3 regions of the Alteromonas nitratireducens genome follow, and region 3 is predicted to be linked to each of the others. Evidence: predicted binding sites of a transcription regulator. Region 3 holds the regulator's gene; each other region holds the start of a gene.
What was found. Region 3 encodes MetJ, which represses methionine synthesis genes. Its sites were predicted from a motif close to TAGACGTCTAGACGTCTA; they were not measured.
Positions count from the first base shown of each region.

Region 1: a site for MetJ is predicted at 1,575-1,592, ahead of metK (methionine adenosyltransferase). Genes of this name have one in related genera too.
Region 2: a site for MetJ is predicted at 1,394-1,411, ahead of thrA (bifunctional aspartate kinase/homoserine dehydrogenase I). Genes of this name have one in related genera too.

Region 1 covers NZ_JBFNPK010000015.1:67,030-70,208, reverse strand. The annotation lists gene tkt (transketolase) at 1-1,312, opposite strand, end outside; gene metK (methionine adenosyltransferase) at 1,672-2,817, shown strand; gene AB1N33_RS13035 (hypothetical protein) at 3,020-3,179, shown strand, end outside.
Region 2 covers NZ_JBFNPK010000002.1:173,501-176,679, forward strand. The annotation lists gene arsB (ACR3 family arsenite efflux transporter) at 1-395, opposite strand, end outside; gene AB1N33_RS03365 (arsenate reductase ArsC) at 417-887, opposite strand; gene AB1N33_RS03370 (metalloregulator ArsR/SmtB family transcription factor) at 899-1,183, opposite strand; gene thrA (bifunctional aspartate kinase/homoserine dehydrogenase I) at 1,589-3,179, shown strand, end outside.
Region 3 covers NZ_JBFNPK010000013.1:44,886-48,064, reverse strand. The annotation lists gene metF (methylenetetrahydrofolate reductase) at 48-929, opposite strand; gene metJ (met regulon transcriptional regulator MetJ) at 1,074-1,403, shown strand; gene AB1N33_RS11950 (malic enzyme-like NAD(P)-binding protein) at 1,428-2,675, opposite strand; gene rpmE (50S ribosomal protein L31) at 3,029-3,179, opposite strand, start outside.

The DNA.
Region 1 (3,179 bases), on a different contig from region 3:
AGATAAGGAAGGTTGCGCCGTAGGCTTTAAAGCCGCCATGCAGGGCAATACCGTTCATCATCGCTGACATACCAAACTCACGCACCCCGTAATACAGATAGTTACCGCCTGCATCACCAGCTTCAACGCCTTTACTGCCGTCCCATAATGTCAAGTTTGAACCTGCCAGGTCAGCGGAGCCGCCGAGCAGTTCAGGCAACAGCGGACCAAAAGCGTTCAGTGTATTCTGTGAGGCTTTACGGGTCGCCACTGACGCCGGGTTCGCCTGCAGATCAGCAATGATGGCATCCGCTTTGTTGGCAAAGTCGGCCGGCAGCTCACCATTAACCCGGCGCAAGAATTCTTTCGCCAGTTCAGGAAAGGCTTTCTGATAAGCAGCAAACGTCTCGTTCCAGCTTGCTTCAGCCTGCTGACCCGCGTCACGCGCATCCCAGGACGCATAAATATCCTGCGGAATCTCAAAAGGCGCGTAGTTCCAGCCCAGTTGTTGACGGGCTGCCGCCACTTCGTCGTCACCCAGCGGGGCGCCGTGGCACGATTCGGTACCCTGTTTGTTAGGAGAACCAAAACCAATGATCGTTTTACAGCAAATCAGGGTTGGCTGCGTGGTATTCGCCTGCGCTTGTTTGATTGCAGCACTGACCTGATCTGCGTCATGGCCATCAACATGCTCAATCACCTGCCAGCCATAGGCACGGAAACGCTCTGGCGTATTGTCAGTGAACCAGCCTTCTACCTCACCATCAATAGAAATGCCGTTGTCGTCCCAGAATGCAATCAGTTTACCCAGACCAAGCGTGCCCGCCAGTGAACAGGTTTCGTGACTAATCCCTTCCATCAGACAGCCGTCGCCAAGGAAAGCATAGGTGTAGTGATCGACAATGTCATAGCCATCACGGTTGAACTGCGCGGCCAGCACTTTTTCAGCAACAGCCATACCGACGGCATTGCTGATCCCCTGCCCAAGCGGACCGGTTGTTGTTTCAACGCCTGGCGCATAACCGTATTCCGGGTGACCCGGCGTACGTGAATGCAACTGACGGAATTGTTTTAGCTCGTCGATAGGCAGATCGTATCCGGTCAGATGCAGCAGCGAATACAACAGCATAGAGCCGTGACCATTCGACAACACAAAGCGATCGCGGTTAGCCCAACCCGGGTTCGCCGGATTATGACTCAGGAAATCCCCCCACAGTACCTGCGCAATATCGGCCATTCCCATCGGCGCACCAGGGTGGCCTGATTTAGCTTTTTGAACGGCATCCATACTTAACGCGCGAATGGCGTTGGCGAGTTCACGTCTTGAGGGCATGTTATCTCCTGATTGTTGTGTGTGTGACCGGCGCGGGATGATGGTTGCGTAAGCGGTGTCTTTTCACTTCGCTGCGCGTCACTACGCTGCGCGCCTTTTTACCACGTGTCAGATGTGGCGGTTATTCTCCCCCAAGCACCCGCACAGTTCAATGGTTTTACGGCGGTAAATAGTCTCTGGGCAGGTTTATACCCTATCGACTTTGGTTTGCGGGAAAAAAGCCGATAACTCTGATCGTATCGTGTCAACAAAACGTAACAGATAGACTTTTAGACGTCCAGAAGTAAAGACTGGCATTCGCAGATTAAATCAGTACAATGCAGCCTTATTGCTACGGTGACGTATTCAATGGAGAATTTATGGCTACCCATCTTTTTACTTCTGAGTCAGTTTCAGAAGGCCACCCGGACAAAATCGCCGATCAGATATCTGATGCGGTTCTAGATGCAATTCTCGAGCAGGACCCGCACGCCAGGGTAGCCTGCGAGACCTATGTAAAAACCGGTATGGTTCTGGTGGGGGGTGAAATCACAACCTCTGCCTGGGTAGACATAGAAGAACTGACACGTCAGACCGTGAAAGACATTGGTTACACGCATTCTGATATGGGCTTTGATGCCGAATCCTGCGCAGTACTCAACGCCATTGGCAAGCAGTCACCCGACATTAACCAGGGCGTTGACCGCGCGCGGCCGGAAGATCAGGGCGCTGGCGACCAGGGCCTGATGTTTGGTTATGCCAGTGACGAAACCGACGTACTGATGCCTGCGCCGATCACCTACGCACACCGTCTGGTTCAAAAACAGGCCGAAGTCAGAAAGTCTGGTCAGCTCGACTTTCTGCGTCCTGACGCAAAAAGCCAGGTTACCTTCCGATACGAAAATGATGTGCCGGTAGGTATCGACGCGGTTGTATTGTCTACCCAACACTGTGACACCGTTACCACCGAACAGGTGCGTGAAGCTGTCATGGAAGAAATCATTAAACCTGTGCTGCCTGCACAATGGCTGGATGCCAGAACCCAGTTCCACATTAATCCAACCGGACGCTTTGTGATTGGCGGGCCAATGGGTGACTGTGGTCTGACAGGCAGAAAAATCATCGTAGATACTTACGGTGGTATGGCACGCCATGGTGGCGGTGCGTTTTCCGGTAAAGATCCGTCCAAAGTAGATCGCTCTGCGGCTTATGCAGGTCGCTACGTGGCAAAAAATATTGTTGCTGCGGGCCTGGCCAAGCGCTGTGAAATTCAGATCTCGTACGCGATTGGTGTCGCCGAGCCTACGTCGATCAGCATTGAAACCTTTGGTACCGGTGTTGTGGATGAAAACACACTGGTGGCGCTGGTACGCGAACATTTCGATTTGCGTCCGTACGGTCTGATTAAGATGCTCGACCTGGAGCGCCCGATTTATCGACCGACTGCCGCCTACGGACACTTTGGTCGCGATGCATTCCCGTGGGAACGCACCGATAAAGCCGACGCGCTGAAAGCTTCTGTTTAAGTCCTCAACATGCCCGCCACACGGCGGGCATGGTATTTATTGCCCCTTTTGTATCACCCCTCAGGCTGCAGCTGGCGTACGCCCGGATAGTTTTCACGCTAAAAAATAACGTTAAAACGCCAATTTTATTCGCGTTGTTTGTGGTTGGTTTCTACACTTAACGGTATCCCTTACGCACACTCTCAAGGGCGAACACGAACGCATGAACCCTCCATTCGCGCGGTTGCTATTGCTATGCCTGATGTTGCTTGCCGCTATGCAGGCCCAGGCCGCCTATACCCCGACACCCGACAATCAGGTTCAGGCGTTTCAGGCTGGCAGCCTGTCAGCCATTACGTTCAGAAGCCCTCGTCTGCCAGCCT
Region 2 (3,179 bases), on a different contig from region 3:
ACAAAGACCATGGCGGTGCACGGTGCGACACCAAGCAGGATCATGCCGGCAATATACTCAGAGGCGGTTTGCGGGTCGACCCAGTCAGCAAACAGTCCTTTGAAGAAAATCCAGCCCAGTAGTGCCATGGTAAAGGGCTTGATAAGCCAGTTAATCACCAGTGTCAGGACCAGGCCTTTCGGCTTTTTACCGACATCCTTTATAGATGAAAAGTCGATTTGCACCATCATCGGGTAAATCATCAGCCAGATAAGGACGGCGATGACCAGATTGACATGCGCATACTCCAGTTCGCTGATACGTTGAAATCTGTCAGGCATCTGTGGCCCGACAATGATCCCGGCAAGAATGGCAAGCCCCACCCAAACGGATAAATAACGTTCGAAAATTCCCATAGTGTCCTCGTTTACTTGCGGTTACTGCGCGCCCTGCGCGCTAATCGCAGCCAGCAGGCCGGCTTTGTCTGCGCCGGCTTCCAGTTGGTCGCGCATCAGTAATACGCGCTGTGTTATTTTAGCCATACAGTCCCCGAAGGCGGCATTGATATGTGCATCTGAGCCGGTCACTTTTGAGGGGTCGGCCAGCCCCCAGTGAAGTTTTATCGTGTTACCCATCCATAGCGGACAGCTTTCACCCGCAGCAGAATCACAGACGGTGATCACCAGGTCCGGTGCAAAGTCTTCAAATTCATCCCACGACCGGCTTTGAAGCTCCGCCGTGCTGATTCCAGATGCCTGCAGAGAACGCAGCGTTTGCGGATGGACTTCGCCAGCGGGCTGACTGCCGGCACTGCGCGCAGTGATCAGGTCGCCAGCCAGATGGTTGGTGATGGCCTCGGAGAGAATGCTGCGGCAGCGGTTGTGCGTGCAGATATATAATATTTTCATTGGCTTTCCTGTTAACAACAGCGCCCGGCGGCAGCCTGAACTGCCGTCAGGCTCTGCATTGATTCATGGAGTGTATCCTGTTGTGCTGCGCCTGCGGCGTTAAGTACCGCTGCCGCCCAGTCGGGCAGTGAGGGGTGCAGGCGATAAAAGACCCATTTTCCCCGGCGCTCATCGGCCAGCACACCGCACCGCCTTAAATCCCGTAAACAGCGGGAGACCTTCGGCTGGTCAAGGCGGATAGCCGTGATCAGATCGCACACGCACGCCTCGCCGACCTGACGAATGAGTAGCGTCAATGACAGTCGCGTAGGGTCTGACAGGCACCTGAACAAATCCTGTGGTGTCATAATTAAAATATGTGAATTTTTACATATGTAAATATTTGCATGTAAAAGGCCCGTCATCAAATGAAAGTTTAGTGACACAACTGTTTCACCTGGCGCACAAGTGGCATTTTTTTGTTTCATTAAGTGAAATACTGTCTGCTGGAATATGCAGTTGACAGATAGACGTCCATACGGCAAATTGAACCCATGAACGCGAATATGATGACCACCACCGGCATGATGATTACCACCTCGTTGAGGGCGGTCGCTGGTTAGTGCGTTAAATTTACAGACCAGAGAAGCCCGCCTCACCGAGAGCGGGTTTTTTTTTACCGCACAAACCGGTGTCGGCCAGGCCAGAGAAAGGAGCAGCACATGAAAGTCTTGAAGTTTGGAGGATCGTCCCTCGCTGACGCACCGCGCTATCTTGCCGTAACAGAGATTTGCCTGGACACGCACAGTACCGAGGGGGCCGCTGTCGTGCTGTCTGCGCCCAAAGGCGTGACCAATGCCCTGTCTTCACTGTGTGAACAGGCTGCGGCAGGAGACGATACCGCGCCACTGTTTACCAGGCTGGAAGCGACCTTAAATGGCATCAATCAGGCGCTGGCTGAGCAGGTAGCCGGTTACGACCGGACCAGAGTGACGACCTTTGTTGAAGCACAGCTGGCGCTGCTGAAAAAGCACCTCGAAGGCATTCGGTTGCTTGGCGTGGCACCTGATCCTGTGGCTGCCGGGCTGCTGAGTATTGGTGAATACGTGTCGGTGACTTTTTTCTCTGCCGTGCTGTCAGCAAAAGGGGTGAAAAACCGAATTATTGACCCGGTAAAATATGTGCTGGCGGAAGGCAGTTACCTGGACAGTATTGCCGATGTTGCGTTGAGCAAGGCCCGTTTTTCTGACGTGCCGGTGGATGGCAGTGAACTGTTAGTGATGCCCGGGTTTGTGGCGGCCAATGAAGCAGGCGAAAAGGTCACTCTGGGGCGTAACGGCTCTGATTATTCTGCGGCGGTGCTGGCTGCCTGTATTGATGCCAGTTGCTGTGAAATCTGGACAGATGTGGATGGCGTGTACAATGCCGACCCGAATCAGGTGGAAGGCGCAGTATTGCTGGACAAGCTGACCTATCAGGAAGCCATGGAGCTGTCCTACTTCGGGGCTAAGGTTCTGCACCCGAAAACCATCGGGCCGATTGCCCAGCATCATATTCCCTGTTTAATCCGTAATACACTGAATCCAGCCGCGCCGGGCACCCTGATCAGCAATGAAGCGAGTGATATCTGGACGTCGGTGAAGGGTATTTCCCAGCTTGACGACATCACCATGTTCAACGTGGCGGGTCCTGGTCTGAAAGGGATGGTCGGTATGGCCAGCCGGGTTTTTGAGGTGATGTCGAACGCGAATATCTCCATCAGCCTGATTACGCAGTCATCGTCAGAATACTCGATCAGCTTCTGTATACAGAGCAAAGATGCACAACGGGCACTGAACCTGCTGGAAGATGCCTTTGCGCTGGAACTGCAGAACCAACTGCTTGATCCGATTGAAGTGCGTCATGATCTGGCCATCGTCACGCTGGTGGGTGATGGAATGCGCCAGACCAAAGGGCTGGCGGCCCGCTTCTTTGGCTCACTGGCACAGGCCAGAGTCAATAATGTGGCGATTGCCCAGGGCTCGTCAGAGCGTTCTATTTCGACCGTGATTGAAAGCAAGCGCGCGAAAAAAGCGGTGCGGGTGATTCATCAGAACTTTTTCTCAGACCGCCATACTATCGATGTTTTTCTGGTGGGGTGCGGCAATGTCGGTACTGAGCTGCTCAGCCAGATTGCCCGTCAGCAGCCTGCGCTACTGACCCGCAACGTGCAGCTGAATGTATACGGTATTGCCAACAGCCGTAAGCTGCTGCTTGATGCTGGTGGGATAGATTTGTCCGGCGACTGGAAAGCGCGGCTTGAACAGGCCACCG
Region 3 (3,179 bases):
GAATGGTATACCGCTGGAGCGGTTATCGGCAAAGTTTTTTAACCGGATTAGCCACGCACCCCCAGCATATGGCAAATGGCATAGCTTAGTTCGCTGCGGTTTAACGTATAGAAATGAAAGTGCTTCACGCCCTCTTTGGCTAACACCTTGACCATGTCCATCGCAATGTTGGCGCCAATCAGGTTACGGGTGGTCTGGTCGTCCTCATCCAGTCCTTCAAAGTGTTTATGCAGCCAGCCGGGCACATGGACGTTGGTGAAACCGGCGAACTTAATGAGGGTCTGGTAGTTGGTTACAGGCAGGATCCCCGGCACAATATCCAAATCAATACCGGCTGCCGCAGCGCGGTCGCGGAAGCGCAAAAAAACACTGGTGTCGAAGAAAAACTGGGTGATTGCCTCACTGGCCCCTGCTTCTGCTTTGCGCTTCAGGTTGAGCAGGTCGAACTGGGCATTCGGGGCTTCGGGATGCTTTTCCGGGTACGCCGCCACTGAAATGTCAAAGTCGGCAACGTCTTTTAACAGGGCCACCAGGTCAGAGGCATACATATCGGTTTTGGTAACACCCTGGGGCAGATCGCCACGTAACGCAACAATACGACGTATGCCGGAATCCCAGTAATCGCGTGCAATCTGCTGCAACTCTTCTTTCGACGCGTCGACACACGTAAGGTGTGGTGCGGCGGCAACACCCGTTTGCTGGTGGATGCGCTTGACGACGTCATGGGTGCGATCACGCTCACCGCTGTTGGCTCCATAGGTGACTGACATATAGCTGGGCTTCAGGGGCGCAAGACGTTCAACCGACTTCCACAGGGTCTTCTCCATCTGCTCAGACTTTGGCGGGAAAAATTCAAACGACACGTCAATATCGCGCAGTTCTGACAAAGACTGGTTGAGTGCGTCCACACCCTGAGCATAAGACACCATAACGAAACCCTTCATAGACGTTTAGACGTCTAAACTAATTAATATATGTCTAGACGTCAAGCGGTTTACACTGCTCAATTGACCTTTTCTGTGCATTGTTTAAAATTTCACAAAATTAAAACAAACAAAAAAGCAGGCAACCTAATGGCAAAATGGAATGGTAAGTATATTCATCCCTACGCGGAGCACGGGAAAAAGAGTGAGCAGGTAAAGAAAGTTACCGTGTCCATTCCTATTAATGTGCTGAAGGTGCTGACCGACGAGCGCACGCGCAGACAAATTAACAATCTGCGTCATGCAACCAATTCGGAATTATTGTGCGAAGCGTTTTTGCATGCGTTTACCGGTCAGCCGTTGCCCAGTGACGACGATTTACGCAAAGACAACCCCAACCGCATTCCGGCCGAGGCCAGAAAGATTATGCAGGAGATGGGACTGGAGCTGGAAATTGAACAGGAAAATGGCCCGGACTAATACCGGGCCTTTTTATAACTACGATCAGTCCTGCTGGTACGAGGCCGGCAGGGTATCGAGTCGGGCGACACCCGAATCTATCGCCGCTTTTGCTACCGCAGTCGCAATACGCGAACACAAACGCGGATCCATCGGTTTAGGAATAATGTAGTGTTTACCAAAGGTCAGTGATTCACTCTTACTGGCTTTCAGCACCTCTTCAGGAACCGGCTCCTTTGAAATAGCGCGGATCGCCTCAACCGCCGCCACCTTCATTTCGTCGTTTATTGCGGTTGCCCGCACATCCAGTGCACCACGGAAAATAAACGGGAAGCACAGGACATTGTTAACCTGATTCGGATAGTCTGAGCGGCCTGTCGCCATAATCAGATCATCGCGTACGGCGTGAGCCAGCTCCGGCTTGATTTCCGGATCCGGGTTGGAGCAAGCGAACACGATGGGGTTTTCCGCCATCAGCGCCAGCGTCTCTGGCGGCAGTACATCCGGGCCAGACACACCTACAAAGATATCTGCACCTTCCATGACATCGTCGAGGGTGCGCTTGTCAGTATTGTTGGCAAACAGTTTTTTGTGTTCAGTCAGATCGTCGCGGCGGGTATGGATAACGCCTTTGCGATCAAGCATGTAGATACGCTCGCGCTGTGCGCCACATTTTATCAGCAGTTCCATACAGGCCACGGCTGCCGCACCGGCTCCCATACAGACAATGGTCGCGTCTTCAATTTGCTTACCCTGAATTTCGAGGGCGTTCAGCATACCGGCGGCGGTGACGATGGCGGTGCCATGCTGATCATCATGAAACACCGGAATGTTACAGCGGCGAATAAGTTCCTGCTCAATCTCAAAACATTCCGGCGCTTTGATATCTTCTAAGTTAATACCGCCAAAGGTGTCAGCAATGTTTGCGACGGTATTAATGAATTCTTCAGTGGTGCGGTGTTTGACTTCGATATCAATAGCGTCCAGTCCTGCAAACCGTTTAAACAGCAGTGCCTTGCCTTCCATGACCGGTTTTGACGCAAGCGGCCCGAGGTTGCCCAGACCAAGGATAGCTGTACCGTTACTGATCACCGCAACCATGTTGCCTTTGGCGGTGTACTGGTAGGCCAGATCCGGATCATCGGCAATTTCGCGCACCGGCTCGGCTACGCCCGGACTGTATGCCAGTGCCAGGTCGTCAACACTGTCGGCGGGTTTGGAAAGTTCGACGCGAATTTTGCCCGGGGTAGGTTTAGCATGATAATCAAGCGCGCGTTGTCTGAAGTCTGACATGGGTAAGCGTATCCTTTTTGTAGGGTTGAGGTGTTTGCTTTTTCGGCAATGCCAGTGTTGTTATTGTTTATTATTGGCGATGACAGTGCTGAAAACCGTACCTGATGCTGCCTCATCAGGCCAGGCGGCGTGAACTCTACCATGCAGTATTCACCAGACATATCTGATCAGCGACTGACATCACTAATCTAATAGACTGGTGTCAGGAAAACCAGCGAGATCTGCGAATAGCTGATATAAATTTTATTTATGCAAAATGGTTTTGCTATATAGGAAATGTATCTGATGACGTGATGGATGAACGGGCACAAAAAAAGCGCCCTGAAGGCGCTTTTTTGATGATACAGCCGGACTTATTTTTTGCCCAGTGCACCAAAACGTTTCTTGAAGCGGTCAACACGACCACCAGTGTCAACGTTACGCTGCTTACCAGTGTAGAACGGGTGACACTCTGAACATACGTCCAGGTTGATGTCTTTGCCCATGGTAGAGCGAATTTTCATT